DNA from 3 places in the Methylobacterium sp. Leaf100 genome. Region 1 is predicted to be linked to each of the others. Evidence: predicted binding sites of a transcription regulator. Region 1 holds the regulator's gene; each other region holds the start of a gene.

Region 1 (5,910 bases):
CAAAGAGCCGAAAAGTGGTCCTCCCTGAGGTATGGCTCTGAGCCATGAGGAGGATGTCATCATGGGACGGAAGAGGCATACGGCTGAAGAGCTTGTCGCCAAGCTGCGCCAAGTGGATGTTCTGGTCTCGCAAGGTCGCAAGGTCGCCGAAGCAATCCGGTCCATCGAGGTCACCGAGGTCACGTATTACCGGTGGCGGTCCGAGTACGGTGGCCTGAAGGGCAATCAGGTGAAGCGGCTGAATTCTCTGGAGACCGAGAATCAGCGCCTCCGCCGGGCGATCTCCGATCCGACCCTGGAGAAGCTCATCCTGAAGGAGGCAGCTGCGGGACCCGAAGGGCAGCGCCAGCAAAACTTCTGAGCCCGGCTCGCCGCCGGGCTTGTGTCGACTCCGTCGTTGCCAAGCACGGTGTGTCCGAACGCTTCGCCTGCCGAGTTTTGGGGCAGCATCGTTCGACACAGCGCAAATCCGCCGTCGTAGTCGAGGACGAGGCCGCTCTGACGGTCGCCATCGTTGCGCTGGCTCTCCAGTACGGGCGCTACGGCTATCGCCGGATCACGGCCTTGCTCCGGCGTGACGGCTGGACGGTGAACGTGAAGCGGGTCGAGCGGATCTGGCGCAGCGAAGGGCTCGAGGTTCCCGCGCGTCAGCCGAAACGGGCACGCCTTTGGCTCAACGACGGCTCGTGCCTGCGCCTGCGGCTAGAGCGGCCTGACCACGTCTGGTCGTATGACTTTGTCGAGCACCGTACGCATAACGGTCGCAAGTACCGGATGCTGAACGTGATCGATGAGTTCACTCGCGAGTGCCTCGCGATCCGCGTATCCCGCAAGCTGAAGGCCCTCGACGTGATCGACGTACTCTCGGACCTGTTCAGTCTGCGCGGCGTGCCAGGCCATATCCGCTCGGCCAACGGGCCGGAGTTCATTGCCAAAACGGTCCAGGACTGGATCGCGGCGGTTGGCTCGCAGACCGCCTACATCGAGCCGGGCAGTCCGTGGGAGAACGGCTATTGCGAGAGCTTCAACGCGAAGCTGCGGGACGAACTCCTCAAAGGCGAGGTGTTCTACACCCTCAAGGAAGCCAGCGTCGTGATCGAGCAATGGCGAAGGCACGACAACAGCATCCGGCCGCATTCGTCGCTCGGATACCAGCCACCTGCGCCCGAGGTCGTCATCTGGCCAACGGAACCGAGCGGATCAGTGCCGTCCGCTCGCCTTGCCATCGTCACCCGACCGACGATGCACTAACTTCGAACTTGGGCCACCGCACGGGGGCAGGCCAAAGCAGGGACCAGCGGGGGGGCACCCAAACCCTGCTAAATAATTAATGATAAACAATATTATCGGTTCGCCGCCAATTGGCGATGACAGGCTCATCGCCAATTTCGCCCGGCCACTCCATCATGTATCTTTCCTGAGAACCCTTGCAGAACACTTCCGGAACGCATAACCTGTTCGCGATTTGTTTCTGTGGCTTAGTGCCGCTTTGTACTGTTCGAGGACGGGTGCCGTTCATGTTGACTCGTAAGCAGCTGGATCTGCTCCAGTTCATTCAACAGAAGATGAACGAGGGGGGCGTACCGCCGTCGTTCGATGAGATGAAGGATGCCCTCGACCTGAAGTCGAAGTCGGGCATCCATCGGCTGATCACGGCGCTGGAAGAGCGTGGTTTCCTCAGGCGCCTCCCCAATCGCGCCCGCGCCATCGAAGTGATCAGGATGCCCGAGAGTCTCGGAGGGCAGTCGGGCGCGGGCGCTGCGGCACCGACGGAGTCGCGTCGTTTCACGCCGAGCGTCGTCGAGGGGGGCAAGGGCAAGGGCACCGTCGAGCGCATGCCGGTTGGACGCCTGCCGACGACGCGAGCGACGGATGGCGACGGTCGTGCCATCACCATTCCGGTCATGGGCCGGATCGCGGCCGGTACGCCGATCTCGGCGATCCAGGAGCAGAGCCACTCGGTCACCCTGTCCCCGGACTTTCTCTCGGGTGGCGAGCATTACGCCCTGGAGGTGCGCGGCGATTCCATGGTCGATGCCGGGATCCTCGACGGTGATCTGGTGGTGATCCGCAAGCAGGACACCGCCAACACCGGCGACATCATCGTCGCTCTCATCGACGACGAGGAAGCGACCCTCAAGCGCCTGCGCCGGCGTGGATCGTCCATCGCTCTAGAAGCGGCGAACCCCGCCTACGAGACACGGGTGCTCGGGCCCGATCGGGTTCAGATCCAGGGACGCCTCGTCAGTCTGGTCCGTCGCTACTGAAGAGTCTCGCCCGAGCCTTCGGAGGGAGGTTCGGGTTCGTCTGTATCTGGCGCTGTCGGCGCGGTCGGGACAGCCGGCGTCGGGGTCCGCGTCGGTACCGTTTCCCGCACCGGGCGCCAGGGTACACTCTCGCCGGCGCGTCGTGCCGTGGTGATGATCGGATCGGCCTTTGGCGGGAAGCGGATCGTCACGGCACCGTGAGCAGCCAGGAATGGACGGTCGAGCACGAGTTTGGCGGCGCAGGCCGGCGGTGCATCGCGACGGGTGATTAGAACGTCGGCACGGATGCAATCCTCGTGGAGAGCGCGTTTGTCGGTGACGAGTGCAAGCACTCTTCCGTCCGGCAAATGCGCCGTGCAGCCGAGCCGATCGCACCGAGCGGTCGAGAGGGCGGTGACGGTGCCGGCCCGGCGTCCATCGCCATCGGCCTTCAGCCATTGCTCCAGGACGAAGGCTGGCGGTTTCCCCAGGGTTGCGAGGCGTCCGTCCTGGGCGCGAATGGCGATTCCAGCTCCCTCGCGGTCGATATAGAGATCCGGCCGCGTCGCGCTCGCGGCCAGGGCGACGCCGACGGCCATCGGTAGGAGGCCGAGCCAGCGCAGCCGCGACACCGGTAGGGTGAGCGTGACGAGGCCAAGGGCCATCGCCGCGAGGGCGCCGGGTCCGAAGGCCGGGATCACGTAGGTGGCGCGATCGAACCCGGCGATCCAGGTGGAGATCGTCAGCATCCCCCGCACGGCGAGACCCATGAGCCACCAGACCGGCTGATCGAGGGCGAAGGGGTAGGCCAAGATGCCGAGGACCGCCGCCGGCATCACGGCGAGCGAGACCAGGGGGAGGGTCAGGGCATTTCCGACGAGGCCGAAGGGCTGGACCGTCTGGAAGTGGTAGGTCGCGAACGGTGCCGTCGCGAACTGTGCGACCAGGGTCGTCGCAAGTGTGCCGATGATCGCGGTGGCGATCCAGATTGCAACGCGTCCGAGGGGACCGGCGCTTTGCCCGCGCAAGCTCACGGCGCCGATGAGCGGAGCGCAGGCGATGAGGCCCGCCACCGCCCCGAAAGACATTTGAAAACTCGGGCCGAGGAGCCCATCCGGCTCACGCGCCAGGGCGATAAGGGCCGCCAGCGCCAGATTGCGCATGCTCAGGGCCGGTCGGTCCACCAGGATCGCACCGAGCATCACCAGGGTCATGATCAGCGCCCGTTCGGCGGCGATATCCCAGCCGGAGAACACGCAATAGGCCGTCACACCCGCCATGGCGCAGGCGGCGGCGATCTTCTTGATCGGCCAGCGCAGGGCCAGCGCCGGCGCCAGCGCGAGAAGCGCGCGCACGAGCCAAAACACCACCCCGGCCGCCAGCACCATGTGAAGACCTGAGATCGACACGACGTGATAAATTCCCGCCGCGCGCAGGACATCATTGGTCTCCGCGTTGATGAGGCCGCGTTTGCCCGTCACCAGGGCGGCCGCGACGGCGCCGGCCTGCCCGCCGTTGGCGTCGGTGATGCGGCGCGTCAGGGCGTTGCGGGCGTCGTCGACTGCAGCGGCGAGCCGCAAGGACCGTGGCAAATCCTCCGGGGGCGGCCGCACTTGGATCGTGCCGACGAGGGAGCCCACCGCCCCGATCCCGCGAAAATAGGCATCGCGGGCAAAATCGTAGCCGCCCGGCCGCGCCGCTTCGGGAGGCGGAAGCAGGCGCGCCGTCGCGGCGATGCGATCACCGGGTTTCAGCGGCGGTGCCTTCTTGAACGACACCCGCACCCGACGGGGCCGCTGCTCTGCCGCGAGGGTGCCGAAGCTCTCGACCCGAACGATGAGGCGTGCGCCCTCCTCCCTCTCGTCGAGGGCTTCGATGAGCCCGACGAGGGGCGCGATGGTGGTTCTGGCCAGCACCGGGCTCGCCACCTGCACGAGGCGGAACGTGGCGGCCGCAAAACCAAGGAATGCGGCGACGAGCCCGACGAGACCGGCCAGGACCACGGGTCTGGCCGCGAAGACGGGTGTCAGAGCGATGAAAATCGCCGCAACGGCGAGCGGTGCCGCCAGGGATGGCGGCCCGGAGGTCGCAGTGAAGCAAAGCAGCACCCCGAGGCCGAACGCCACCGCGAGCCAGGGAAAGAGTCGGCGCTGTTCGACCTCCCGGCAGAATCCGGCGGCGACACCCTCCTGAAGCGTGCCGAGCCACAGGGACGGCGCGGGAACGCGGGCGGCGGCGCGCACCCACATCCGTCCGGCGGTCCGTGCGCCTCCCTGCCCCATCCCACGACACCTCCGGGCGTGACCCGCGTGCGACCCTTCACCATTCCTAGGGGTGGGGGTGACGATTTCTTAACGCCTGCCTTCGCGCATGCTACATGCCCATCCCCGGGCCGGTCGATCCGCCGTCCGCCTGCTTCCCTACAGAGTCTAAGCCAAGATCGATGTCGTCCACCGTCGTCACGCGCTTCGCGCCCTCCCCAACGGGCTATCTTCACATCGGCGGCGCGCGCACCGCCCTGTTCAACTGGCTCTATGCCCGTCGCTTCGGCGGCCGGATGCTGCTGCGCATCGAGGATACGGATCGCGAACGCTCGACCCAGGGGGCGATCGACGCGATCCTCGACGGGATGCGCTGGCTCGGCCTCGATTGGGACGGCGATGTCATCTACCAGTACGCCCGGGCCGACCGGCACCGGGAGGCGGCGGAGACTTTGCTCGCGTCGGGGCACGCCTATCGTTGCTACGCGACGCCGGACGAACTCACGGCCATGCGCGAGGCGGCGCGGGCCGAGGGCCGGCCCCTTCGCTACGATGGCCGCTGGCGCGACCGCGACCCGTCCGAGGCGCCCGCCGGGGCGAAGCCGGTGATCCGCCTGCGCGCGCCGCTCGAAGGCGAGACCGTGGTCGAGGACGGCGTGCAGGGACGCGTCGTCTGGCAGAACCGAGACCTCGACGACCTCGTGCTCCTGCGCTCCGACGGCAACCCGACCTACATGCTCGCCGTGGTGGTGGACGACCACGACATGGGCGTCACCCAGGTTATCCGCGGCGACGACCATCTGACCAATGCGGCGCGCCAGCGCCAGATTTCGGATGCCCTCGGCTGGGACGCACCGGCCATGGCGCACATCCCGCTCATCCATGGGGCCGACGGGGCCAAGCTGTCGAAGCGCCACGGGGCGCTGGGCGTCGACGCCTATCGCGATCTCGGCTACCTGCCGGCGGCTTTGCGCAACTACCTCGTGCGCCTCGGCTGGAGCCACGGCGACCAGGAAGTGTTCTCCACCGACGAGATGATCGCGGCCTTCGATCTCAAGTCCATCGGGCGCTCGCCCGCGCGTTTCGATTTCGCCAAGCTGGAGAATCTCAACGGGCTCTACATCCGAGGCGCCGACGACGCGGATCTCGTCGCAGCCCTCGACGGCGTGCTGCCGGCCCTGGGCCCGTCGCGCGGCATCGCCTCGCCCATGGCACCCGAACTCCGCGAGAAGCTGATTGCGGCGATGCCCGGCCTGAAGGAGCGGGCGAAGACCCTCGTCGACCTCCTCGACAGCGCCTACTACCTCACGGCGGCCCGGCCCCTGGCCCTCGACGACAAGGCCGCCTCCCTCCTCGGCCCGGAGGCGCGGACCCGCCTCTCCGCGATCCTGCCCGCCCTGGAA
Region 2 (5,910 bases), on a different contig from region 1:
TGTACGTGGCCGGGTTCGAGCGCGGGGTCCGCCCGATGGGCGACTGGTCGATATCGATGACCTTGTCGAGGTTCTCCAGGCCGTCGAGGCGCTCGAACGGGGCCGGGTGCTCGTGCGCGCCGTTCAGGGTCTTCGCCACGGACTTGTAGAGCGTATCGATGATGAGGGTCGACTTGCCGCCGCCGGAGACCCCCGAGACGCAGGTGAAGGTGCCGAGCGGGATATCCACCGAGACGTTCTTGAGGTTGTTGCCCCGCGCGCCCACGAGGCTGAGCTTGCCCTTCTTCGGCTTCCTCCGGGCGGTGGGCACCCGCACGCTCATCTCGCCGGTGAGGTACTTGGCGGTCAGCGAGGCGGGGTTCTTCAGCACCTCCGCGGGCGTACCCTGCGCGATGATCCGCCCGCCATGGATGCCGGCCCCGGGGCCGACATCCACCACATAATCGGCCTGCAGGATCGCGTCCTCGTCGTGCTCGACGACGATAACCGAGTTGCCGAGATCGCGCAGGCGCTTGAGGGTGCCGAGCAGACGCTCGTTGTCGCGCTGGTGCAGACCGATGGAGGGCTCGTCCAGCACGTAGAGCACGCCCGTCAGCCCGGAGCCGATCTGGGAGGCGAGCCGGATGCGCTGGCTCTCGCCGCCCGACAGGGAGCCCGAGCCCCGCCCCAGGGTGAGGTAGTCGAGGCCGACATCGATGAGGAAGGTGAGCCGGTCGCGGATCTCCTTGAGGATGCGGAAGGCGATCTCGTTCTGCTTGTCCGTGAGTTTTTCCGGGAGCTCGGAGAACCACCTGTGCGCGTCGCGCACGGAGAGAGACGTGATCGCGCCGATGTCCTCCATGGCGATCTTCACGCACAGCGCCTCGATCTTGAGGCGCTTGCCGGTGCAGGTGGCGCACGGGGTGGCGCTCATGAACCGGGCGATCTCCTCGCGGGCGGTGTCGCTCTCCGTCTCCTTGTAGCGCCGCTCCAGGTTCGGGATCACGCCCTCGAACGGCTTGTTGACCTCGTAGGCGCGCATGCCGTCGTCGTAGGCGAAGCGCACGGAGTCCCGGCCGGTGCCCTGCAGGATCACCGTGCGCGCCGTCTCGGGCAGCTCGGCCCACGGCACGGTGGTCTTGAACTTGTAGTGCCGGGCCAGGGCATCCAGGGTCTGGCCGTAATAGGGCGAGGTCGATTTCGCCCACGGGCCGACGGCGCCGCGCTTGAGGCTGAGCTTGGCGTCCGAGATCACGAGTTCGGGGTCGATGCGCATCTCGTGGCCGATGCCACCGCAGGTGGGGCAGGCGCCGAACGGGTTGTTGAACGAGAACAGCCGCGGCTCGATCTCCGCGATGGTGAAGCCCGAGACCGGACAGGCGAACCGCGACGAGAAGGTGATGGGCTCGCGCGCGGCCTCGCCCTCGGGGGTGTCGGCGAATTCGATCAGCGCGATGCCGTCGGCGAGATCGAGGGCGGTCTCGAAGGAATCGGCGAGGCGCGCGGCGATGTCGGCCCGCACGACGATGCGGTCCACCACCACGTCGATGTCGTGCTTCACCTTCTTGTCGAGGGCCGGCACGTCGTCGATGGCGCAGTACTCGCCGTCGACGCGCAGGCGCTGAAACCCCTTCTTCTGGAACTCGGCGATCTCCTTGCGGTACTCGCCCTTGCGGCCGCGCACCACGGGCGCGAGCAGGTAGAGCCGGCTCTTCTCCGGCAGGGCGAGCACCCGGTCGACCATCTGGCTCACGGTCTGGCTCTCGATGGGCAGGCCGGTGGCGGGCGAGTATGGAATGCCGACCCGCGCCCACAGCAGGCGCATGTAATCGTAGATCTCGGTGACGGTGCCGACGGTGGAGCGCGGGTTCTTCGAAGTGGTCTTCTGTTCGATGGAGATCGCCGGCGAGAGCCCGTCGATCTGGTCGACGTCGGGCTTGCCCATCATTTCGAGGAACTGGCGGGCATAGGCCGAGAGCGACTCGACGTAGCGGCGCTGGCCCTCGGCGTAGATGGTGTCGAAGGCGAGCGACGACTTGCCCGAGCCCGACAGCCCGGTGAACACCACGAGCCGGTCGCGCGGGATCGTCAGGTCGATGTTCTTGAGGTTGTGCTCACGCGCGCCGCGCACGGAAATCACGCGGGCGTCCCGGGCGCCGTCGAACAGCTTCTCGATGTCGGCCTCGACCTTCTCGACTTCCGCTTGCCGGGCGGCGGCTCTGGCTTTGGCTTTGGCCATGGAATCTCTTCACGCTTCGGGTCGGTTCGACAGGCTTCGCATCCGCCGGCCACCCGCATGTCGGGCGTCGGGTGTCCAAGACAAGGTGCCGCCACCGGCCGTGCAAGTCCGGCCGGTGGCGGGCTGGACGGGCAGAAACGCCGACCGGCATCGACCGCAACGGTATCATTCGGAACAAACTGAGTACACGAACGCGGCCGTGCCTTGAAGTCTCCCCGAACCGGCGAGGCATCGACTGGCACGGCGCTCACGGTCAGCGCGACGCAGCGTCGGTCCCCGGAAAGTTCGGGCCGGTGTTCCTCGGCATGTGTCCCTCTGCATGTGTCCTTTGGCGTGTGTCCCTCGGCGTGTGTCCCTCGGCGTGTGTCCCTCGGCGTGTGTCCCTCGGCGCGGCGTGTGTCCCTCGGCGTGTGTCCCTCGGCGTGTGTCCCTCGGCGTGTGTCCCTCGGCGTGTGTCCCTCGGCGTGTGTCCCTCGGCGTGTGTACGCTGGCATGTGTTTCCGGGACGGAAGACCGGGATCGCACCCCCTTATTCCTAGGTCGCCGATACACAGGTCCGCGCCCCAGACACACGGAACAAGTCCCCTTGGTAGGAGGGACGAGGGTGGTCGGGGGAAACCCGGGCTCCGGAACCTCTCGGCGCGAGACCGGATCCGCGACGGCCCCCAGGGTCGGAGCCACGTCGTGTCGAGGCGGGCGGCGGCGATGAGCGCGAACGCACGGGCGTTGGCGGCAGGATCGGCAGCATCGGCAGGCGCCCTGAGGCGGATCGTATCCCCCTGCAACGATCCATGGGGCGCTCCGTTGACAGCTCATGCGCCGCCTTCGGCGGTCGCGGCGGCCCGTGCAGGCCGTGTGCGATGCCCAGGCCGGCTCGATCCCCACGCTTCGCTCGCCCTCGTTTGGAGACCCGCATGAGCATCGCCTCGGCCCTCGGTCTGACCTCCGGCAAAAAGGTCCGCTACGCCTTCGTCGCTCTTGGTGACATCACCCAGGAAGCCATGCTGCCCGGCGTGGCCCACACGGGCAATTCCGAGGTGGTGGCCTTCGTCACCGGCGACCCCGAAAAGGCGTCCGGCGTCGGCAAGCAGTACGGCGTCACCGCTTCCTACACGTACGACCAGTTCGACGAACTCCTCGCCTCTGGGACCATCGACGCGATCTACCTCGCGACGCCGAACTGGCGCCATGCGGAGTTTGCGATCCCGGCCCTCAAAGCCGGTATCCATGTGCTCGCCGAGAAGCCCCTGGAAGTGTCTACGGAGAAGTGCCGCGCCATCCTCAACGTCGCCGAGACCTCGCCGGCCAAGCTGATGGTGGCGTACCGCCTGCATTTCGAGCCCGCCACCCTGGCGACCATCGATCTTATCCGCTCCGGCAAGCTCGGCGACCTCCTTACCTTCTCCTCGACCTTCACCCAGATGGTCTCGCCGGAGAACCACCGGGCCCGGAACGGCGTCGAGGCCGGCCCGATCTTCGACATGGGGCCGTATCCCGTGAACGCCGCCCGCTACGTCTTCGGCGACGAGCCGACGGAGGTGGTCTCGGCAGTGGGCGTCCGGCACCCGAATGCGGGCTTGGGCGATTTCGACGACACCGTGGCGGTCACCCTGCGCTTTCCCGGCAACCGCCTCGCACAATTCGTCCTGTCCTATTACGGCAACACCCTCGACACCTACGCGGTGGTCGGCACGAAGGGCAGCGTCGAGGTCAATCCCGCCTACATGTACGGCAAGCCCCTGGAACACACCGTGACTCTCGGCGAATCGAAGAGCCACGCAAGCTTCAAGAACACCGACCATTTCGGCGGGGAGCTGAAGTACTTCTCCGACTGCATCCTCGAGGATCGCGAGCCGGAGCCGGACGGCGAGGAGGGCTACGCCGACGTGCGGGTGCTGGAGGGCATCGTCCAGGCCCTGAAGACCGGCGGCCCCGTGGCCCTCGAACCGTTCACCCGCACCAAGCGCATCGATACGAAGGCACAGGAAGAGACCTTGCGCGCCCAGAAATCACCGGCGCTCGTCAACACCTCGAACCCGGGCAAGGGCAAGGACAAAGTCCCGAAGAACTGACCGCCCCCCGCAGACCCCGATGATGACTCTGGAACGCGATTCGGCCATGCACAAGGGAACGAGCGGCGACCTGGACCGCGCGGATGAATCAGGGCGGAGTTCCGGCGCTGAGGTTCCGATCCAGGACTACGCCGCCCTCGGCGACGGCCGGTCCGTGGTCCTCGTGGCGCCGGACGGGACCGTCGCGTGGTGGTGCGTGCCCGAGATGGACTCGCCGCCGCTGTTCGACAGCCTGCTCGACCCGGAGGCCGGGGGCTACTTCCAGATCACTCCCGAGGGCGCGACCCGCGTCGCACGGCATTACCGCCAGGACAGCAACGTACTGGAGACGGTGTTCGCCTCCGACACGGGCCGGGCGCGGCTCACCGAGTCGCTCAACAGTTCCACGGCCGGACGCCTGCCCTGGTGCGAGCTCGCCCGCCGCATCGAGGTGCTCTCAGGCACGATGACCTTCCGCATCCGCGCGGTGTTCGGCACCCGCGGCGACACCGCCTCGCCCTGGCTGCAGCCGACCCCCAACGGCTGCGTGTTCCATGTCGGCCCGGTCCTCGGCCTGTTCCGGTGCAGCGACAACGTCACGATCACCGAGGAGGCGGATCGCACCATCGCGGCGACCGTGACCCTGACGGCGGGCGAGCGCGCCACGGTGGCGCTGCTCGCCGGCGAGGACGAGCCCCTGAGCGTGCCGGCGATGGACGAGATCGACCGGCGCATCGACATCAGCGACGGTGCCTGGCGGGCCTGGGCCGAGAGCCTGCGCTACGCGGGTCCGTACCGCGACGCGGTCCGGCGCAGCGCGCTCGCGCTCAAGCTGCTGCTGTACTCGCCGAGCGGCGCCATCGCGGCGGCGGCCACCACGTCGCTGCCCGAGCGCATCGGCGGCCCGAAGAACTACGATTACCGCTACGCCTGGATCCGCGATGCCGGCTACGCGGTGAACGCCTTCCTGCGGGTGGGCGCGATGCCGGAGGCCAAGGCGGCGTTCTCGTGGCTGATGAACCGCCTCGACCGGCACGGCCCGCAGGTTCTCTACACCCTGTGCGGAGATGTCGGCCCCGAGGAACAGACCCTCGACCTGCCCGGCTATCGCGGCTCCCGTCCGGTACGGGTCGGCAACGGCGCCGCGCTCCAGCACCAGCACGGGATCTACGGCGACATCTTCGAGACTGCGGCCCTGTTCGTCGCCGACGGCAACATCCTCGATCAGCGCAGCGCCATGGTTCTGTCCGGGCTCGCCGACCAGAGCGCCGACCGCTGGCGGCAGAAGGATGCGGGCATCTGGGAACTGCACGAGCCGCAGCACTACACCATGTCGAAGATCAGCGCCTGGCAGGGGCTGGCGCGCGCCGTCGAGCTCGCCGAGGCCGGGCACCTCCCCTCGACCTGCGTGCCGCGCTGGAAGCGCGAGCGCAACCGCATCGCCGCCTGGGTCGAGGCGCATTGCTGGTCGGAGACGCGGGGCGCCTACACGTTCTATCCCGGAACCGAGCGCCTCGACGCCTCCATCGCTCTGGCCGTGCGCTTCGGCTTCGACGGGCGCGACCGGCTGTCGGCCACCCTCGACGCCGTGCGGGCGGAACTCGGGCATGGCCCGTTCCTCTACCGCTACTCCGGGGCGGA
Region 3 (5,910 bases), on a different contig from region 1:
CTCACCATCCAGTCCGAGGTCGCGAACAACTATTTGAGCCTCAGATATCAGGACTCGCTCCAGCGGGTGTTTGACGAGAACATCGCGGGCTTCAAGAAGAGTCTCGCCATCACCGAGAACCAGTACGCGGCGGGTGTGGCCGCGCGGTCCGACGTGATCACCGCCCAGACCCTGTTGCAGACGACGCAGGCCCAGGCCATCGCCATCGGCCTGCAGCGGGCGATCTTCGAGCACGCCCTGGCGACCCTCGTCGGGCGCCCGCCCGCCGAACTGTCCCTGCCCGTCGCGCCGCTCGCCGTGCGCCCGCCCGCCGTGCCGGTGGGCATTCCGTCGGCCCTGCTGGAGCGCCGCCCCGATGTCGCCCAGGCAGAGCGGACCGTGCAGGCCCAGAGCGAGCTCATCGGCGTCGCCGTGGCGGCGTTCTACCCCACGCTCACCCTCTCGGCCTCGGGCGGGGTCTCGGGCCTGACGTCGAACGGCGTGTTCTCGGCCGCCAACCAGGTCTGGTCGGTCGCTGCGGCCGGCACGGAGGTGTTCTACGACGGCGGCGCCCGCGCGGCGGCGCTCCGCATCACCCGCGCGGCCTACGACGCGGCGGTGGCGAATTACCGCCAGACCGTGCTCACCGCCTTCGGGGAGGTCGAGAACGGGCTCTCGGGCGTGCGCATCCTCGCCCGCCAGCAGGCGGCGCAGGACGAGGCCGTGGCCTCGGCCCGGCGCGGTGTCGAGATCACCCTCAACGAGTACCGGGCGGGCACGCAGAACTACACCACGGTGGTGACGGCCCAGTCCATCGCCCTGAACAACGAGATCAACGCCCTGCAGATCCGCCTCAACCGCTTCACCACCGCCGTGGCCCTCATCCGGGCACTCGGCGGCGGCTGGGACGTGCGCAGCCTGCCCACCGGCGACGAACTCAAGGGCACCCGCCTGCCCATCGATTCCGGACAGGCGGTGCGAACGGACGAGTGAGACTGTTTTCCGGATGATCCTTACGGAGACAGTCTCAGGCAGCCCGCGCGGCGCCTGAGCGAAGCCCAGATCCGCATCGCGAAGCGATCGACCGGAACTGGTATGACTCAGCGGGCGATCAGGCGCTCGATCTCGTCGCAGGCGGCCGATACGCCGTCCTCCCGGGTCATGCGCATGCGCGTCTCGGCGCAGGCCTGCGCCACGGTCTCGGAGGCCAGAAGACGGTTGAGGGCTTGGGCGGCCCGGCCTGGGGTGAACCAACGCCGGCCGAGCATGGCGCCGACGCCGAGGCGCTGGAGGCGCTGGCCTTCGTCGAAATGGTCGAACGCCACCGGGACCACGAGCTGCGGGATGCCGGCGGCCAGGGCCTGGGCGACGGTGCCGATGCCGCCGTGGTGGATCAGAGCGGCGGCGCGCGGAAGCAGCACGCTCAAGGGCGCGTAGGGGACATGGATGACGCCCTCCGGCAGATCCGTGGGCATCTGACCGGACTCCGGCGCCAGCATCACGCCACGGCGGCCCATGGTCCGACACAGGGCGCAGGCCGTCCGGAAGAAGGCTTGGCCGTGACGCATCGCCGACCCGTAGGTGAACACCAGGGGTGGTGGCCCTGCCGCGAGGAACTCGCTCAGCTCCGAGCTCAGGGAAGGGGTATCGCCGAGACGATCGACCAGGGGAAAGCCGACCTGCGCGGCCTGGGCCGGCCAATCCGCCTGGGGGGCGGTGAACCACTCCGGAAACATCAGGAGGATCCGCGTCGGGCTGTTCCACCAGTGCCGCAGGCGGCGCACGGGCGCGAGATCGAGGCGCTCGCGCAGGGCGTTGAGTTGGGGCAGGGCGGCCGGGCCGATCACGTAGCGGTCAGCGCCCCGGCCGAGCCAGTGCCGTAGGCGGGACGGCAGCAGGTGGGCGAGGGGGATGCCCGGCAGAACCGGCGCGGCGTGCCGGCTCTCCACCAGCAGGGGCATGACATGCACGGTCACGACGGGCAGGCCGAGCTTGTCCTGCGCCACGCGGGCGCCCAGGCCGAGGGTCGAGGCGACCACGAGGGTCTCGCCTGGTGCGCTGGTACGGGCCAGCCAGTCGTAGGTCTGCTCCGTCGTCGGGGCGAGCTGGTCGAACAGGACGAAGGCCCCCCGCCTCGGATGCCACAAGTCCGGCACCGCGACGGTCCGCTCGTAATCGGCGCGCGTGCCGAGAGCGTGGAACGGCAGGTGAGCGCGGGCCGCCAGCTGAGCGAAGGGGGCGGGCGCCGCCAGAACCGCGGCGTGCCCGCGTCGCACCAGTTCGGCCCCGAGGCCGATGAAGGGAAGGACGTCGCCGTGTGAGCCGACGGCCACCAACTTGATTTGCATGTTCGGTCTGTGATGCGGAGTCCGGGTGTCCCGCTCACATAGGTACAGGGTTCGTGTTCGCCATCCTGCGGTTGTGATTCGGGCCTTGGCGGTGACTGGCCGTCCTGCAACGATGTGCGGAATCTTACGGAGTCGAAGCGTTGTCGCAGCAGGGACGATGCGATGGATCTTCAGTAGAACATGCGGTTTTGCCTGCTGTCCGCGTCATGTTGGCAGGATCGTCCATGCAGCGGCATGCGAATCTGTCGTGAAATCATGCAGCCGGCCCGGGCTTCACATTTCGTTGACTCTGCCGACCGCGAGACGGCCTTTTCGCTTTACATAGAACAAAACAGGAACAAAATGGGAGAGCTCAACGAAAGGCGCTTCCCATGCTCAAGCGGATGATCCTCACCGGCGCGGTCGAATTCATGGCCTTCGGTCTCCTTGCGGTTTCGGTCGCCGCTTGGGCTGTCGCATTGGCGCCGTTGCGATAGCGTTGCCGACGCATCACGGATGGCGGCCTTCCACAGCCAAACGATCCGCTCCGCGCATTCTTGATGGATCGTTCACCACGAGTCGGGCTGTTGGGAGCATGGCGCGCATCCTCAAAGATCCCGGCTTCGTCCACCTCCACGTCCACTCGTCGTTCTCGCTCCTCGAAGGGGCGCTGAAGGTCGGGGACATCGTCAAGGCGGCGGCGGCCGACCGGCAGCCGGCCCTGGCGCTCACCGACACCAACAACCTGTTCGGGGCCCTGGAATTCTCCGAGAAGGCCTCCGGATCGGGGATTCAGCCCATCGCCGGCCTGCAGGTGACGGTGGCCTTCGAGACGCCCGATCCCATGGCGCGGGTGGTTCAGGGGCAGGCCGGCTGCGCCAACGTGGTGGTCCTGGCCCAGGACGAGGCCGGTTACGCGAACCTCCTGCGGCTGGCGAGCCGCGCCTACTTCGACGGCGCCCTCGGCGATGCCCCCCGGGTGAGCGCCGCCGGGCTGGCCGAATGCGCCGGCGGGCTCATCGCCCTCACGGGCGGGACCACCGGACCCCTCGACGGGGCGTTGCGCCAGGGCCGGGCCGAGCTCGCCGCCGCGCGTCTCGCCCAGCTCAAGGCGGCCTTCGGCGAGAGCAACCTCTACGTCGAGATCCTGCGCCACGGCCTGTCCGACGAACGGGCCATCGAGCGCGAGCTGCTCCGGCTCGCCGATGCCAACGGCCTGTCCATCGTGGCCACCAACGAACCGTTCTTCGCGCGTACCGGCGATTACGACGCCCACGACGCGCTGCTCGCCATCGCGGACGGACGCCTCGTCTCCGACGAGCGCCGGCGCAAGCTCACCCCGCGGCACGCTTTCACCACGCGCGCGCAGATGGCCGAGCTGTTTGTCGATCTGCCGGACGCCCTGAACGCCACGGTCGAGATCGCCATGCGCTGCGCCTACCGCGTGCGCACGCGCAAGCCCATCCTGCCGAACTTCGCCCGTGTCACCGCCGACGCCGTCGCCGGCGAGGCCCCCGGTGCAGCCGGGGCGGAGGTGGTGAGATCCGAGCCGGAGGAGCTGCGCGCGCAGGCTATCGCCGGCCTCGACCTGCGCCTCGCACAGCACGGCACGGCGCCGGGCATGAGCGAGCAGGTCTATCGCGACCGCCTCGCCTTCGAGCTCGACGTCATCGTCGGCATGAAGTTTCCCGGCTACTTCCTCATCGTGTCGGACTTCATCAAGTGGGCCAAGGACCACGACATTCCGGTCGGCCCGGGCCGTGGCTCGGGTGCCGGATCCCTGGTGGCGTGGTCGCTCCTCATCACCGACCTCGACCCGCTTCGCTTCGGCCTGCTGTTCGAGCGCTTCCTTAACCCCGAGCGCGTCTCGATGCCGGATTTCGACATCGACTTCTGCGTCGACGGCCGCGAGCGGGTGATCCAGTACGTGCAGGATCGCTACGGCCACGAGCAGGTCGCGCAGATCATCACCTTCGGTACCCTGCAGGCGCGCGGCGTGCTGCGCGACGTCGGCCGCGTCCTGGAGATGCCCTACGGGCAGGTGGACAAGCTCACGAAGCTGGTGCCGCAGAACCCGGCCAACCCCGTGACCCTGACCCAGGCCATCGAGGGCGAGCCCAAGCTCCAGGCGGCCATGGAGGAGGAGCCCATCGTGGCCCGCCTCATGGAGATCGCCAAGAAGCTGGAGGGCCTGCACCGCCACGCCTCGACCCACGCCGCCGGCGTGGTCATCGGCGACCGGCCCCTCGAACAGCTCGTCCCCCTCTACCGCGATCCGAAGACCGGCATGCGGGTGACCCAGTTCAACATGAAGTGGGTCGAGGCCGCCGGCCTGGTGAAGTTCGACTTCTTGGGTCTGAAGACCCTGACCCTGCTGCGCTACTGCACCGACCTGCTGGCCAAGCGCGGCATCATCGTCGATCTCGCCTCGCTGCCCCTAGACAACGAGGCGACCTACCTGCCGATGAAGCGCGGCGAGACGGTGGGCGTGTTCCAGGTGGAATCCGCCGGCATGCGCAAGGCGCTCGTCGAGATGCAGGCCGACCGGTTCGAGGACATCATCGCCCTCGTGGCCCTCTACCGCCCCGGCCCCATGGCCAACATCCCGGTCTATTGCGAGCGCAAGCTCGGGCGCGACGCCGGCAACGAGGCGAGCTGGTATCCGCACGCAAAGCTGGAGCCGATCCTGCGCGAGACCTTCGGCATCATCGTCTACCAGGAACAGGTGATGGAGGTGGCCAAGGTGCTGGCCGGGTACTCGCTCGGCGAGGCCGACATGCTGCGCCGCGCCATGGGCAAGAAGATCAAGGCCGAGATGGACGCCCAGCGCGACCGCTTCGTGAAGGGCTGCATCGAGCGCGAGCTCACCAAGGCCAAGGCCGACGAGATCTTCGACCTGCTGGCGAAGTTCGCCGATTACGGCTTCAACAAATCACACGCCGCCGCCTACGCCCTGCTGACCTATCAGACCGCCTACCTGAAGGCGAACCACCCCGTCGAGTTCCTGGCCGCCGCCATGCAGCTCGACATCGACGTGACCGACAAGCTCGCCGAGTTCCGCCAGGACGCCCAGCGCCTCAAGATCGTCGTCGAGCCGCCCTCCATCAACACGTCGGGGGTCAACTTCGAGGTCAAGGACGGCCGCATCGTCTACGCCCTGTCGGCCATCAAGGGCGTGGGCCGCGGCGCCGTCGAATCCATCGTGGAGACCCGGGGGGAGACGCCCTTCCGGGATCTCGCGTGCCTGGCGCGCCGCCTCAACCCGCGCATGATCAACAAGCGCACCCTGGAGAACCTCGTGGCGGCCGGGGCCATGGACACCATCGAGCCGGACCGGGCGCGGGCCTGCGCGGCCATCGAGCCGATGATGAAGCTCGCCCAAGGGGCCGCCGAGGCCGAGAGCACCGGCATCGCCGACATGTTCGGCGGCGTCACCGCGGCCGACGTGACCCTGCGCATCCCGGCCTACGAGGGCTGGCCGATGGCCGACAAGCTCAAGAAGGAATACGACGCCATCGGCTTCTTCCTCTCGGGCCACCCCCTCGACGAGTACGGCGATCTGCTGGGCAAGCTCCGGGTGCAGACCTGGGCCGAGTTCTGCAAG

The links. Region 1 encodes LexA, which represses DNA repair genes until DNA is damaged. Its sites were predicted from a motif close to TGTTCNNNNTGTGTTCNG; they were not measured.
Region 2: uvrA (excinuclease ABC subunit UvrA) is a predicted target of LexA. The motif match lies at 2,389-2,406, and genes of this name have one in related genera.
Region 3: dnaE (DNA polymerase III subunit alpha) is a predicted target of LexA. The motif match lies at 2,650-2,667, and genes of this name have one in related genera.

Annotation. Positions count from the first base shown of each region.
Region 1 is NZ_LMMW01000045.1:217,500-223,409, forward strand. Features, by position in the region: partial or broken gene ASF25_RS17080 (IS3 family transposase) at 62-1,251, shown strand; gene lexA (transcriptional repressor LexA) at 1,518-2,267, shown strand; gene ASF25_RS17090 (ComEC/Rec2 family competence protein) at 2,261-4,528, opposite strand; gene gltX (glutamate--tRNA ligase) at 4,690-5,910, shown strand, end outside.
Region 2 is NZ_LMMW01000003.1:45,711-51,620, forward strand. Features, by position in the region: gene uvrA (excinuclease ABC subunit UvrA) at 1-2,218, opposite strand, end outside; gene ASF25_RS03880 (Gfo/Idh/MocA family oxidoreductase) at 3,133-4,290, shown strand; gene ASF25_RS03885 (glycoside hydrolase family 15 protein) at 4,313-5,910, shown strand, end outside.
Region 3 is NZ_LMMW01000012.1:514,632-520,541, reverse strand. Features, by position in the region: partial or broken gene ASF25_RS10420 (efflux transporter outer membrane subunit) at 1-972, shown strand, start outside; gene ASF25_RS10415 (nucleotide disphospho-sugar-binding domain-containing protein) at 1,080-2,327, opposite strand; gene dnaE (DNA polymerase III subunit alpha) at 2,902-5,910, shown strand, end outside.